Regions from separate parts of the Neoundibacterium parvum genome, predicted to be linked through region 3. Evidence: predicted binding sites of a transcription regulator. Region 3 holds the regulator's gene; each other region holds the start of a gene.
What was found. Region 3 encodes sigma-54, which starts transcription at its own class of promoters, with help from an activator protein. Its sites were predicted from a motif close to TGGCANGNAANCTGCTTT; they were not measured.

Region 1 (5,093 bases), 2.2 Mb from region 3:
TATGCCAGGTGATGCTGAAATTTTTTCCATAACTGGTTTGCCAGTCGCTACTCATCTTGCTCAGGTAGTCGGTAAAGTTATAGGTTGTGCCTGAGCCGTCAGAGCGTACGATGACCTCAATGCCCTTATTCGGTAAATTTAAATTCGGATTGAGTGCGCTGATTTCGGCATCGTTCCATTTACTGATTTTACGAGAGAAAATCCCTGCCAATACGCTGCCACTGAGGCGTAATTCGCCCGCTTTAATGCCGGGAATATTCACCACAGCTACCACACCGGAAATCGCCGATGGAAATTGGATTAGGCTGAATTTTTTTAAGTCTTCTTGACTCACGGCGACGTCGCTAGCGCCAAAGTCTACGCTTTTTTCTTTGATCTTCTTAATCCCTGCAGACGAACCTTGCGACAGGTACTCGATCTTCAAATTGGTTTTCTTTTGAAAAATTTCCGACCATTTATTGTAAAGCGGCGCTGCCGCCGAAGAGCCTGCGCCAGTGACCTCGGCAGCTGTGGCTGAGGAGGCTAGTGATAAATAAAAAAATATCTGTATAAATAATAAGGAAATGAGTCGCAGCATGTTGATAGTGGAGTTGAGTCGTTAATAAAGGCTTTTGATTGATTGCAACTGACAAAAAATCGCTCTAGCGTCCAAGTACAGTCTTCGGCGCTACGCCGGGCAGGAGCGAATTTGTGTAAGTTTAATTGATATTGCCATATCGCAATTATCAATGAAATTTATGACTAAGTGATGAAACCTCGCATTGTAATGCCGTCGTCACATTTCAGACTTAGATTCCATCCATCTTCTTCTTATTAGTTTATGCATTTATAGGACTTACGCAAAACCGCCCCAGCGGCTTTGTATCCGCCTTGCCGTACTCAAGTACTGTCTTCGGCGGCACGCCTAGCTGGGACAATTTTTGCGTAAGCTCAAATTTATTAAAAAAAATAGTATTGTGCAAATTAAGTAAATTGTTTATATTATTAATAGTGTTTAACATTAGGAGCTTCAAATGAATACCAAATCAGAGATTGCTGTAACTGAAAATACCAAGCTAGCCGCCGCGCCGGACGCTAATGCGCCACTAGTCGTCGCCAAAAAAACACCCCAGTCGGCAACGGGCACGGTTAACAGCGCTGCTGCAAAAGTCATTGTTAAGAAGCCGCTAGTGAGCAAAGCGCCGCCTGCGAAAGTAGCTGCGCCAGTAAAAGCTGCAAGCCCTGCCAAAAAAGCGATCGTGGTCAAAGCCGTGAGCAAGCCTGCGCCAAAGGCGGTTGTAAAAACACCGGCAAAAGCAGCAGTGAACGCACCAGCGAAAGCGGTAGCGACAACGCCAGTTAAAGCCATCGTTAAAGTAGCGGCAAAAGCGCCTGCCAAAGCACCTATCAAAGCGGTGCTTGCGGCTAAGCCTGCCACGCCGGCTAAAGCAGTAACTCCAGTGAAGACAGTCAAACCTGCGGTGGCAAAACCAACACCAAGCACCTTAGCGAAAGAAAAAGCTAAGAAAGAAAAACTGGTACGCGATAGTTTTACTATGCCAGAGCCGGAATATGCGGTGCTCGGGCAAGTGAAAAAAGCGTGTCTGTCCGCGGGTGTAGAAGTGAAAAAAAGCCAGTTGCTGCGCGTAGGACTATTGTTGCTCAGTCATACAGACGTCAAGAGCCTGGCAAAGTTGATCGCCAATCTGGCGCCTTTAAAAGCTGGGCGTCCTAAGAAAGAAAAATAAACGGTTCTGCTGTTTTTCGGGGCTAAAAATCTAGAATAGTAAGCTGACAGCCGCACGATTTATTCGTGCGGCTGTTGTATTTTTATCTGTCATAAAACCGACATCAAACTGTCATCGCCTTGAAGTAATCCTACTTTATTCTTCGTCCGTCAACTGACTAAAAGGATAATAAATGAGATTACTCACGCTACCTGCAGACGCTAATCCTAGTTTTTCTAAACTAGCTTTAAGCTTGGCCAGCACCTCCAAAGAGATCAAGGAAGTGCAGCGCTTGCGTTACAAGGTATTTATCGAAGCCATGGGCTTATCCGCCTTAACCAATCCCGATGGTTTAGATAAAGATGAGTTTGATGAGCACTGCGATCATTTGATCGTACGCGACACCAAGACCCTGAAAGTGGTCGGTACTTACCGCATCCTGGGGCCAAATGCTGCGCGCCATATCGGACGCTATTATTCCGAAACCGAATTCGATTTATCCCGACTGGCAAATATCCGCGGCAGCATCGCCGAAGCGGGGCGCGCCTGTATCCATCCCGATTACCGTAGCGGCACCGTGATCATGATGTTGTGGGCCGGTCTGGCGGCGTATATGCAGCGCGAGCGCTGCACCTATCTGATCGGTTGCGCCAGCATCAGTCTGACCGATGGCGGGCATAATGCGGCGGCGATTTGCCGTAGCTTTAAAGAGTCAGACTACGCGCCGCTTGATTATCGCGTGACGCCGCATCTGCCTTTCCCAATCGAAAATATGGATGAGGGCCATGTGGCAAGAATCCCGCCTCTGTTAAAAGGTTATCTGCGCGCTGGTGCCTGGGTCTGCGGCGATCCGGCCTGGGATCCGGATTTTCATTGCGCCGATTTGTTTGTGATGCTGCCTTTAGCGAATCTGGATAATCGCTACGCCAAACACTACGGCACCGGGGAGTAAATAGCATGAAACCTGCAGACCAGTTTCTGAATAAAAAAATGAATCGCAAGCTGTTTAATCCCAGCAAAAAAGAAGTGAGTCGTTTTCGTACTATTTGGATATCTGATCTGCATCTGGGCACGACTGGTTGTCAGGCCACCCGGCTGCTGGAATTTTTACAGGCCACCGAGTCGGAAACACTGTACCTGGTGGGCGACATCATTGATGGCTGGCAGCTGAAGCGGCGCTGGTATTGGGATCAAGCGCATAACAACGTGGTGCAGTTGGTATTGAAGAAGGCCAAGAAGGGCACCAATGTCATCTTTGTGCCAGGTAACCATGATGAGGCGGTGCGTCAGTTCATCGACCTCGATTTTGGCGGTATCAAGGTCAGGGACGAATTGATACACGTCACTGCTCAGGGCAAGCGCATGCTGGTCTTGCATGGCGATCGCTTCGATGGCGTGATCGCCTGCGCCAAGTGGCTGGCCTATGTTGGCGATAGTTTGTACACCATGATCTTGAAATTTAATCAGGTATTGAATACTTGGCGCGCGCGCCTAGGTTTGCCGTATTGGTCGCTCTCGCAATATCTGAAACTCAAAGTCAAAAACGCCGTCAGCTATATCAGCTCGTTTGAAAATGCACTGGCCGATGAGGCCCGTAAGCGCGGCCTTGATGGTGTCATTTGCGGCCATATCCACAAGGCAGAGATTCGCGATATCGACGGCATCACCTATTGCAATGATGGCGATTGGGTAGAAAGTTTATCGGCGCTAGTCGAGGATGCCAACGGTGCCTTGCGCCTGGTGAGTTGGCATGAGATCGTGCTTGGCGAGCAAGCCATAGAAGAAATGCCGGAACTGGTGATGGCCTCGAATTTGCATGCCTAAGCAGATCAGATAAATTTCTGCACAAAAATCTGTGCCTGAATACTGATAAATAGCTGGTGGCGAAATACTGAGTTGTGTCGGTAAACTTTACAGTTGTTGTTGGTTTTTCTTGTTTATGTTTTTTAAGTAATTGTTTTTATTCAGTTTATTTTGTTTTTGTTTATGTGGCTTGATATTTGCTTTAGATTAAATTAACTGCGGTTATAAACCGCTTAATCGATAGCAAAAACACCTTTATTTCGGAGCGCAAACATGAAACGCCACCTGTCAGCAATCGCCATTACTTTGGTTTTAGGAGCTTGGAGCCAGTTTAGTCAGGCCGCCGTGATCAATTTTGAAGACATTGCAACTTCCGCCGGCAACACTGTTTTTGATACCTCGCCGGATGCATCAGGTGGATTTTTATTCACTTCGCCGAGTAATCACATCCACCGTGTCAATCAGTCTGGGAGCTTCGGTGACTCCGGCTCAACTAATCTGATGATTCATGATAACGGCGGGGCAAATGCTGGTAATGGTCTGACGATGACTAAAATTGGCGGCGGCACCTTCGGTATGAGCAGTGCCTGGCTCTCAGAGGGGTTTAGTAATTTTGGTGCAAAGCAAGTACACATAGTTGGTAGTCTCTTCGGTGGCGGCAGTGTTGTATTGGACTTTACTCTGGATGGTATTTTTGACGGAGCTGGCGGACTGAATGATTTTCAGACTGTGAATTTTGATGGATCTTGGAATAATCTGACCAGCGTCGCCTTTAATGGCATAGGTGGAACTGCCAATGAACACGCTTGGAGTATAGACAATATTAATGTAGGTGAAGCGGCAACGACAGTTCCAGAACCATCGACACTGGCCTTGATGGCTCTTGCTATGGCGGGGCTTGGCTTTATGCGCAGACGCAAACAAGCTTAATCTCAATGCGCTTTTGACTAGACCTCGCGACTGCGAGGTTTTTTTATTTGATTGTGAAATCGCTTGCGCAATGTTGATGCGCCTGCTGGCATGATTTGGCCTGCAAAGGCGCATGGATGCTGGGTTTAACTTGTCAAAGCTAGCTTTTTAACGTAGCCCAGAAATAAGATTATTTCACCACCAGTTCAGGTGTCATGATGGCTTTTAGGTAAATATGTAGGCCTTCAGTTTCTTTTTGTTTTTGGCTGATCCACCAGACATTGCCTTTGCGCACTGCGCATTCATCCTGAAATGGGGCGATCAGCCGTGCGGCGACCTGACCGAGATAAGGTTGGTGGCCTACGATCAGGACTTGCTCGCGGCTGTTAGGCCAGTTGGCAGCAGCTAGCACTTGCTCCACGCTGGCATCCGGCGCTAGCTCATGCACTACCTTGAATTTCCTATCCAGGGCAGCCATGGTTTCTCTGGTTCTTAAGGTCGGACTGACCAAAATCCTACAACTCTCGGTCAGATTGCTGTCTAGCCAACGTGCCATCTTGATGGCTTGCTTGATGCCTTTGGGTGTGAGCCTGCGGGCCTCGTCGGGCAAGTCAGCGTCGCCCGGTTCCGCTTCTGCATGTCGCCATAAAATTAGATCCATAGTGCGCTCTCTGA
Region 2 (5,093 bases), 2.3 Mb from region 3:
GTGCTGCACGCTGTCGTTGACCAGGTAGAGCAGGGTGGTCATCGAGGTGTGCAAAATTTCTTCGACCAGGTAGCCGTCTATCATCTGCCCGGGTTTCAGCTTGGGTGGCGCTGGCAGGCTGCGTAGTTCGGATAAGGCATCGCGCAAATCGCCTTCGGGCAGGCTCGTCACTTGCAGCACGATGGCACTGCAATTGTCTTGCGAGCCCGCCGCTAACGCTGCCTGGCACAGAGTTTGACTGGCTAGTTCGGGTGTTAGGCTGTGCTGACTGACTTGTTTTAAGGTATCGCAAATATCGTATTCGCTGAGGGCCGCCCAGACCCCATCGCTGGCGAGTAAAAACACATCGTTCTGACGTACTTCACCCATGCCATGATCGACCGCCAGACGGGTGTCCATGCCGATTGCGCGGGTCAGTACGTGCTGCATTTCCGGTCTATCCCAGACATGGTCTTGCGTCAGTTTTTGTAGCTTGCCAAAGCCATCATCGCGTAGCAAATAGCAGCGGGTATCGCCCACATGCGCGGTGTAATACATACGACCGCGCAGCACCAGTGCCGTCAGGGTACTGGCCATGCCAGCCAATTCGCGCCTTACCGTGCCTTGCTGCTGCACCCAGCTATTGATGGCGACCAGCACTTTCTCTAGTGAGGTGGTGATTTCCCAGGTGTCGGGAGTGGCGTAATAATCGGTCAGCAAACCACGCACCGCATATTCAGAAGCCTCGCGCCCACCCTCGTTACCTGAGACGCCATCGGCAATTGCGGCGATCAAGCCCTTACTAGAAAGCTCGGGCTCGTTCGGCGTGACCATGCCGACGAAGTCTTCATTGCGTGGACGAACTCCCGCCAGCGAGTGGTGGCCAGTGCTAACGATCAGGGGCATAGGTGGATCATCTCATTCGGTGAAAACGTTTTTCCGTCCAGGCGATGGTTTGGTTTTAGATTTAAATCTTAGCAGTGGTCATGGCAGCCGAGCCCCAGGTAGTGCGCCAGCGTTTTTTGACCAATGATAAACCCAATAAGGCGATCACAGCCAGACTGGCGAAGATGGTCAGACCGATCTGGTAGCTGCCGGTGAGCTGGCGTGAATAACCGAGGCTGGAAGCTAAATAGAATCCACCGATACCGCCCGCCATACCCACTAATCCTGTCATCACGCCCATCTCTTTGCGGAAACGTTGCGGCACCAATTGAAACACTGCACCGTTGCCGGTACCCAGTGCCAGCATCGCACCGACAAACACAATCACCGCGCCTATCGCTGATTGTAAGCCGGTAGAAGCGACGAACAAGAAGGCCGCCGCAATCACATACATGATAGAAAGCGTTTTGATGCCACCGATGCGGTCGGCGATACGCCCGCCCATAGGTCTGACCATAGAGCCGGCGAACACGCAGGCGGCGGTGAAGTAACCAGCAGTGATAGGCGATAATCCATATTGAGTATTGAAATAAATCGTCAGGGATGACGCCAATCCCGAGAAGCCACCAAAGGTCACGCTGTAAAAGAACATAAACCACCAGGCGTCCTTGTCTTTTAATACCGCCAGATATTCACCCAATGATTTGCTCGGTACTTCGCCCGGCGCATCCTTGGCAAACACCATGTACACCGCCAGAGCGACCAGCAAGGGGATGATGGCCAGGCCAAATACGTTCTGCCAGCCGAACATAATTGCTAAAGTAGGCGCAAACAGGGCCGCGAAGGCAGTACCAGAATTACCGGCACCGGCGATACCCAGGGCGGTGCCCTGGTGCTCAGGCGGATACCAGCGTGAGGCTAGTGGCAATGCCACTGCAAAAGCAGCACCAGCCACGCCCAAGATGATGCCCAGAAACAGCAATTGCTCATAGCTGTGCAAATTACCCAACCAGGCCCAGCTCAGACCCGCGATCACCACCACCTGGCCGATTAAGCCGGCTTTTTTTGGTTTTAAGTGATCCACCAGCATACCCATCACGATGCGCAGCAAGGCTCCGGCCAGCAAGGGCGTGGCCACCATCAAGCCTTTTTGCGCCGCGCTTAAACCAAGGTCTTTCGCGATCTGTATACCTAGGGGGCCGAGTAAGACCCAGACCATAAAGCTGAGGTCAAAGTAAAAGAAGGAGGCGAGTAAAGTCGGGGTGTGCCCGGCTTTCCAGAATGAGGTTTTTTGCATATTTGCTCCAGCTTATAGGCTAAAAGTTGAGGTCGATTGACGCGGTAATGGCGATGCTAATCTGTGCTATTGCAATTGCCGTGCCACCTGTTTGGGCGCATTTTGCGAACAGCGAAGCGACAAATAGATGCAGATAAGTATTAATGCCGCCCTGAAATTGTGCGATGCACCAAGTGGACAGCGTTAATGCCACTTTTGAGTGCGAAGCGAGCCAGAGCGTAGGATCTTGGTGCCAGCGGCCTGGGCACTTGCACCAAATTAACTTTGGAAAGTGTCTGACTTGTCTATGCTAAATGCTTGATTCTTTTTATTTTTTTCGACTTTTGTATTGTTGTCTGCATAGCCTAAGTCTGGAAAACTAGCGAGCTGGCATTGCTTTTGCTTATACAAGGCTAAGACAAGCAAAGGAGTTGGCCATGAAGAAGTTGAAGCTAGTGATGGTAGGGAACGGTATGGCAGGCGCGCGTACCTTAGAAGAGTTGTTGAAGATCGCCCCCGATCTGTACGATATTACGGTTTTTGGTGCAGAGCCACACGCCAATTACAATCGCATTCTTTTGTCCCCAGTGCTCTCCGGTGAGCAAGCTTTCAAAGACATCATGCTCAATGATGAAGCCTGGTATGCAGAAAACAATATCACCCTGCATCTGGGCAAAAAGATCGTCAAGATCGATAGAGTGAAGCGCATCGTCATTGCCGAAGATGGCACCGAGGCTGAGTACGATCGCTTGCTGATGGCCACCGGCTCTTCGCCGTTTATCTTGCCAGTGCCAGGCAAAGATGCGCGAGGCGTGATTGCCTATCGCGATATTTACGATACCAATACCATGATCGCGGCAGCCGAGAAGCATACTCATGCGGTGGTTATCGGTGGTGGTTTGCTCGGTCTGGAAGCGGCTAACGGCTTGATGATGCGCGGCATGCAAGTGTCGGTGGTGCATTTGCCGGGCTGGCTGATGGAGCGTCAACTCGATCCAGTCGCCGCCAAGATGCTGCAAAAATCTCTGGAAGATCGCGGCCTGAACTTCCTACTGGAAAAAAATACCGAAGCCATCCTGAGTGACGATCAAGGTCAGGTCAAAGGCATACGTTTCACCGATGGTTTAGAAATCCCGGCGCAACTGATTGTGATGGCGGTCGGGATACGCCCGAATACCACACTGGCAGAATCGGCCGGTCTGCATTGCAACCGCGGCATCGTGGTGAATGACACCATGCAAACTTTCGACCCGCGTATCTATTCGGTCGGTGAGTGCGTGAATCATCGCGGCACCGCTTACGGTCTGGTTGCGCCTTTGTATGAAATGGCGAAAGTCTGCGCCAATCATCTGGCCAATTTCGGCATCGCGCGCTACCAGGGTTCGGTCACGTCGACCAAACTCAAGGTCACCGGTATCGATTTGTTTTCGGCTGGCGAATTCATGGGTGGCGCTGACACCGAAGCCATCATCTTGTCTGACCCTATCGGTGGCGTGTATAAAAAGCTGGTGATTAAGGACGATAAATTAGTCGGTGCCTGCCTGTATGGCGATACCTCGGACGGTAGCTGGTATTTCAAATTGCTGCGCGAAGGCAAGAGCATCGCCGAGTTCCGTGACACTCTGATGTTTGGTGAATCGAGTACCGGTGATACTGGCCATGAAGGCTATAGCAAAGCTGCAGCCATGCCCGATACCGCCGAAGTCTGCGGTTGCAACGGGGTTTGTAAAGGCACTATCGTCAATACGATTAAAGAAAAAGGTCTGCTCACTTTAGACGAGGTGCGCAAGCATACCAAGGCTTCTGCTTCTTGCGGTTCTTGCACAGGTTTAGTCGAACAAATCTTGATGTTTACGGTCGGTAGCGATTATAGCGATGTGGCGAAAGTTAAAGCCATGTGTAGTTGTACCGATCACACCCATCAAGAAGTGCGTGATGCAATCAAGGCACAAAAATATCTGACTGTCGCCAGCACCCAGCAAGGCATGAACTGGCGTACCCCTGACGGCTGTTCTAGCTGCCGCCCCGCGATCAATTACTACCTGATCTCAACCTGGCCACGCGAAGCCAAGGACGATCCGCAATCACGCTTCATCAATGAGCGTTCGCACGCGAATATCCAGAAAGACGGCACTTACTCGGTGATACCGCGTATGTGGGGTGGTGAGACCAATGCCTCAGAGTTACGCCGGATTGCCGACGTGGTGGATAAATACCAAATTCCTACCGTCAAAGTGACGGGCGGTCAGCGTATCGATTTACTCGGTGTCAAGAAAGAAGATCTGCGCGCAGTTTGGCAAGATCTGGGCATGCCTTCCGGACTGGCCTACGCCAAGGGCCTGCGTACCGTAAAAACTTGCGTGGGGAGCGAGTGGTGTCGTATGGGTACTCAAAACTCTACCCTGATGGGTCAGCAATTAGAGCGCGAATTAGCCCGCATGTATGCGCCGCATAAAGTCAAATTGGCAGTCTCCGGTTGCCCACGAAACTGCGCTGAATCCGGGATCAAAGACGTAGGGATTATCGGTGTTGAATCTGGCTGGGAAGTGTATGTGGGCGGTAATGGCGGCATCAAAACCGAAGTCGCGCAATTCTTCGTCAAGCTCAAAACCCATGAAGAAGTGATGGAATACACCGGCGCTTTCCTGGAACTATATCGTCAGGAAGGCTGGTACCTGGAGCGCACCGTGCATTATCTGGAACGGGTAGGGCTGGATCACGTCAAGCGCATCGTCCTCGATGACGCTGAGCGCCGCAAAGAGCTGTATGCGAACTTGCTGTTTGCGCTAGAAGGTGAAAGCGATCCATGGCACCAACCAGAAAAAGCACAAGTCGATACGCGTCAGTTTGAGATGCTGAGCGTGTAGTTTTTTAACCCTCTCCCGCGAGCGGGAGAGGGCAGGGTGAGGGCGGTTGAATCGAGCGAAATCTGTGTTTTCTTAGATATTTAAAT
Region 3 (5,093 bases):
TCAATGTGCTCGATGGCCAAGGCATCAAACTATTGCAACAGTCTGGCGTGATCACCGCCATCATCAGCGCGCGCCAATCAGCCATCGTGACCAAACGCGCTGCCGACCTGGGAATTACCCATGTCATGCAAGGCATACACGAAAAAAAAGCGGCGTTCCTGGAGCTAATCTCCATTTTGGGTATCAAAGCCGAGCACTGCGGCTACATCGGTGATGATGTGATCGACTTACCAGTTTTATCCCGGGTTGGCTTTTCTGCCAGCGTACCGAATGCACATGCCGAAGTAAAGTCACGGGTGCATTACCTCACTCAGGCGCAAGGCGGCAATGGTGCGGCACGGGAAGTTTGCGATTTTATTTTGCAGGCTCAAGGCCGTTACGATAGTGTCTTAGCTAATTTTCTGGCATGAAATATCATCTTACTGCCGATCGATTTCGCATTTGGCTAGGCGTCGTCTTGCTAGCCTTAGTTACCCTGGGTAGTTTTTGGATACTCAAAACTTTGCGTCAAAATGGTGACGAGGCGAATGCGCGCCGCAGCGTGCGTAGTGAGCCTGACTACTATGTTGAAAGATTTAATTTCATACGTTTGCCAAATAATGGGCAGGCCAATGTCAGCATAGTCGGCGACAAGCTCACTCATTATCCACGCAGCGATGATCTGGAAATCCAACAAGCGCGCATCACCAGTTTTTCCGCGGATAAATCACCGATGTATATCCGTGCCTTGCGCGCAGTAATCGAGCAAAAATCGACACTAACATCGCCCATACGCGAGCATGATCAAATTCATTTACTCGGCGATGTACAGGTCGATAGACCGGCCACCAGCACCTCGAGCTTCATGCAATTGAACACCGACTATCTATTGGTTTTACCAGATGAAAACACCATGAAAACCGACACCGCGGTGACGATGACGACAAGCACATCGGAAGTGCACGCGGTTGGCATGACAGCCGACAACAATACCCAGCAAGTGGAGTTACTTAGCAAAGTAAGAGCGCGTTTCAGTCGCGCCGGCACGTCCCCAAAACCCCAGTCTTAAAGTAAATCAGGAAAAATTTTCTATGTATGCCATCCGCAATTCAGGCCTGAGTTATCTCGGCCAATTAACGATATCGCTGTGTTTTCTGGCGCCTGTAGCTTGTGCTCATGCCGAGAAAGCCGACAGTCAAAAAGAAACCAATATTGAAGCTGAACTTTCCAATTCTGATGGCAAGAAAAACGTCACTACCCTTACCGGCGACGTGGTATTGACGCGCGGCACGCTGATAGTCAAATCGGATCGCGCCGTGATTACCCAAACTGCCGACGAGCACATGAATGTGGTGCTCACCAGTAAACCGGGAAAGCAAAATTTCTTCCGGCAAAAACGCGATGGTGGCGATGATTTATGGGTAGAGGGCGTGGCCGATCGCATCGAATACGACGATAAAACTGAATTAGTCAGGTTTATCTCGAAGGCACGTGTCAAGTATCTAGAAGGCAAAAAAGTCACGCAAGAGCAAGAAGGAGAGTTTCTTTCTTACGATAGCCTCAATGACGTGTTTGTTGCGACAAACAGCATAAACGGCACTCATGTGCCAGGTGCTGGTCGCGTGAAATTGACGCTGCAACCCAAGCTGGCAAAACCAGTCAATCTTGTTACTCCGATCAAATAATATGACTAGTACACTCGTCATTCAGGGTTTGCAAAAACGCTATGGGGCGCGCCAGGTGGTGCGCGATGTTTCTTTAGAAGTGAAAAGTGGCGAAGTAGTCGGCTTACTCGGCCCCAATGGCGCGGGTAAGACCACCTCCTTCTATATGATCGTCGGCTTAGTCCCCTCAGATGCGGGGAAAATCGATATCGACGGCGTTGATATCTCGCGCCTACCGATACACCAGCGCGCCAAACTTGGCCTATCTTACTTGCCACAGGAGGCGTCGGTATTTCGCAAGTTGTCGGTGGAAGACAATATCCGTGCGGTACTCGAATTACAAACCGATGAACACGGAAAATCTTTAAGTAAAGCCGCCATCGAACAGCGTCTCGATGCCTTGCTCAATGACTTGCAAATCGAAGGCTTGCGAGAAAATCCAGCGCTCTCTTTGTCTGGCGGTGAACGCAGACGGGTAGAAATTGCCCGTGCACTGGCAACCAATCCGCGCTTCGTTCTGCTCGATGAACCGTTTGCCGGGGTCGATCCGATTGCGGTCATAGAGATACAACGCATCGTGGCTTTCCTGAAAAAACGCGGCATAGGCGTCTTGATCACCGATCACAATGTGCGTGAAACCTTAGGCATTTGCGACCACGCCTGCATCATTAATCAGGGTGCGGTATTAGCCAGTGGTAGTCCGCAAGAAATCATCAGCAATGAATCGGTCAGGCGCGTCTATTTGGGAGAGCATTTCCGCATGTAGCGGAAATCATTATCGGCATGAAGCAAAGCCTACAGCTACGCACCTCGCAACATCTGGCGCTCACGCCACAATTGCAGCAATCGATACGGCTACTGCAATTGTCTACGCTAGAACTGCATCAAGAGCTAGAAAACTTGCTGATAGAAAATCCCATGCTGGAGCGGGTTGATAATCCTCTCGATAGCGCGGTACGCTTGTTGGCGGACGGCGCTATTGGCAGTACAGAATCACGCTCAGAAACGGAGTTCGGGGTCAGCCCCGTTGATGATCAGAATAATGCAAGTAGCGATTCGGGCGAAGTCTCTGAAGTCAGTAATCCTAGCGACAGTACCAGTCCTAGCGAAACCGACTGGAGTTTTGATGACGCTCCGCAAGGCAGTAAATCCTCAGAAGAAGATGAGGGAAGACCGCAATTAGAAGCGGCGCATATTTCCCTAAAAGAACATTTGCTAGAGCAGATGCGCCTGAATCTGCGTGAACCACGCGATCTGGCCTTGGTGGAATTGGTGATCGATGCTCTCGATGACAGCGGCTATCTGATCGAGAGTCTGGAAGATATTCATTCCAGCATTCCGCTAGAACTCTTGGTCGAACCTGAAGAACTCAATTTTGCCTTGTTTATGGTGCAAAGTTTTGACCCGCCAGGAGTGGGCGCTCGCAACTGCGCTGAGTGCCTGGCGCTGCAGATCAAACGTCTGCCCAAAATCCCTTTCGTCACCCGCCGCCTCGCACTTGCCATAGTAGAAACGCAAATAGGCTTATTTGCGCAACGCGATTTTGCTCGCTTAAAGAAAATTTTTAATTGCGACGATGAAGATTTGCGTGAAGCGCAGGTGGTGATACGTTTGTGCAAACCCAAACCTGGCGCCGAGTTTGCCGCCAGCAGTTCTGATTATGTGGTGCCAGATGTGATCGTCAGCAAATCGGCTGACGGCTGGCAAGTGGTATTGAACCAAGACATCATGCCTAAGCTGCGCGTGAATAGCATGTATGCCAATATCATGAAGCAAAATCGTGGCGATGGCAGCCTTACCCCGCAGTTACAGGAAGCACGTTGGCTGATCAAAAATATGCGACAACGTTTCGAGACTATCTTGCGTGTTTCGCAAGCGATAGTTGAAAGACAACGTAACTTTTTCACACATGGAGCGGTCGCGATGCGCCCTCTTGTTTTGCGCGAAATTGCTGATACACTGGGTTTACATGAGAGTACAATTTCTCGTGTGACCACTCAGAAATACATGCTGACCCCACATGGTATGTTTGAGCTGAAGTATTTTTTCGGTAGCCACGTCGCCACTGAAACCGGGGGAGAAGCATCATCAACGGCGATACGAGCACTCATCAAACAATTGATAGGAGCAGAAAACCAGAAAAGCCCACTCTCTGATAGCAAGATTGCAGACATGCTGGGTGAACAAGGGATGGTCATTGCGCGCCGCACAGTCGCCAAGTACCGCGAAGCCCTTAAAATTCCACCAGTCAGCTTGCGAAAATCTTTGTAAATATTGTTCTTGAAATTTTGCCTTAAATTGCTATATATGATTTAGCTCAAACAGGTTTTTCAGATTGGGCCCATAGTAATAGCGATAGTGTCATCAAGTAACATCACCATAGGAGCGTTTTATGAATCTCACCATCAGTGGTCATCACCTTGAAGTAACTCCTGCAATTCGTGAACATGTACAAAATAAGCTAGAACGTATCAGGCGACACTTCGATCAAGTCATTGATATCGCCGTCACCCTGACGGTCGACAAGCTCCGAGAAAAGGACAAACGTCATAAGGCAGATATTAATCTGCACATCAGCGGTAAAGATATCCACGTAGAAAGTCTGGCGCATGATCTGTATGCAGCCATCGACACTCTGGTAGACAAACTAGATAGACAGGTCATTAAACACAAAGACAAAATTCAGGAACATCCGCATCAAGCGATCAAACATATTCCTGATCCAGCCTCAGTGTAAGACTAGCAACCCGCAAAGGGAATCCAAAACTAGGACGCTCATCAGCGTCCTTTTTTGTTTCCGTCTAGAATCCACCTCCACGACAAGACTGGTTTGTACGCTTCCTTGGCAAGCTGCGCAGCATCGCCCTTTTCCAATCGCCCCCAGATTCATTGTCTATCCAGCTAAAAAATGGATAAAATGACAGTCTCAATTAAGTTAAAAATCACTGCGAAAGCATACGGCAAGTCGAGTTTTTTGTGTTTCAAAAGTAGGCATGCCTGTCGCACACTGTTTATGCGGGTTTCCAGCCTATCTAGCCGGTAAGCCGCATGCAGATTGCGCGACCAGGCAGGCACTCTTGGACTTTCTTATTTCCATCACCTTCGTGGCAAGCCAAATTCTATGAATAATCACGTACAGAGCGTTATACAAAATCGTATCGGTTTCATCACCTTAGATAGGCCAAAAGCCCTCAACTCGCTCTCCTTAGAGATGGTGCGCAGCATCACCGCCCTACTTTTACAATGGAAAGATAGTGAGGAAGTTACTGCGGTCTTTATCCACAGCAGCAGCGAAAAGGCATTTTGCGCCGGCGGCGACATACGCTTTTTTTACGATGTAGGCACCGCCACACCTAAGGGCGACAGTGCCTTGCTGGAAGATTTTTTTAGCGAAGAATACGCCTTAAATCATTTAATCCATTTTTACCCTAAGCCCTATGTGGCCCTGCT

Region 1: the regulator sigma-54 is predicted to act here: its motif matches at 3,696-3,713, upstream of EJN92_RS14905 (PEP-CTERM sorting domain-containing protein).
Region 2: the regulator sigma-54 is predicted to act here: its motif matches at 2,529-2,546, upstream of nirB (nitrite reductase large subunit NirB).

Annotation. Positions count from the first base shown of each region.
Region 1 is NZ_CP034464.1:3,406,542-3,411,634, forward strand. It holds gene pstS (phosphate ABC transporter substrate-binding protein PstS) at 1-577, opposite strand, end outside; gene EJN92_RS14890 (hypothetical protein) at 1,014-1,727, shown strand; gene EJN92_RS14895 (GNAT family N-acetyltransferase) at 1,900-2,658, shown strand; gene EJN92_RS14900 (UDP-2,3-diacylglucosamine diphosphatase) at 2,697-3,530, shown strand; gene EJN92_RS14905 (PEP-CTERM sorting domain-containing protein) at 3,783-4,439, shown strand; gene sixA (phosphohistidine phosphatase SixA) at 4,609-5,079, opposite strand.
Region 2 is NZ_CP034464.1:3,861,985-3,867,077, forward strand. It holds gene EJN92_RS16895 (bifunctional protein-serine/threonine kinase/phosphatase) at 1-885, opposite strand, end outside; gene EJN92_RS16900 (nitrate/nitrite transporter) at 947-2,161, opposite strand; gene nirB (nitrite reductase large subunit NirB) at 2,578-5,007, shown strand.
Region 3 is NZ_CP034464.1:1,213,630-1,218,722, forward strand. It holds gene EJN92_RS05120 (KdsC family phosphatase) at 1-410, shown strand, start outside; gene lptC (LPS export ABC transporter periplasmic protein LptC) at 407-1,048, shown strand; gene lptA (lipopolysaccharide transport periplasmic protein LptA) at 1,071-1,664, shown strand; gene lptB (LPS export ABC transporter ATP-binding protein) at 1,666-2,409, shown strand; gene EJN92_RS05140 (RNA polymerase factor sigma-54) at 2,427-3,914, shown strand; gene hpf (ribosome hibernation-promoting factor, HPF/YfiA family) at 4,036-4,380, shown strand; gene EJN92_RS05150 (enoyl-CoA hydratase/isomerase family protein) at 4,765-5,093, shown strand, end outside.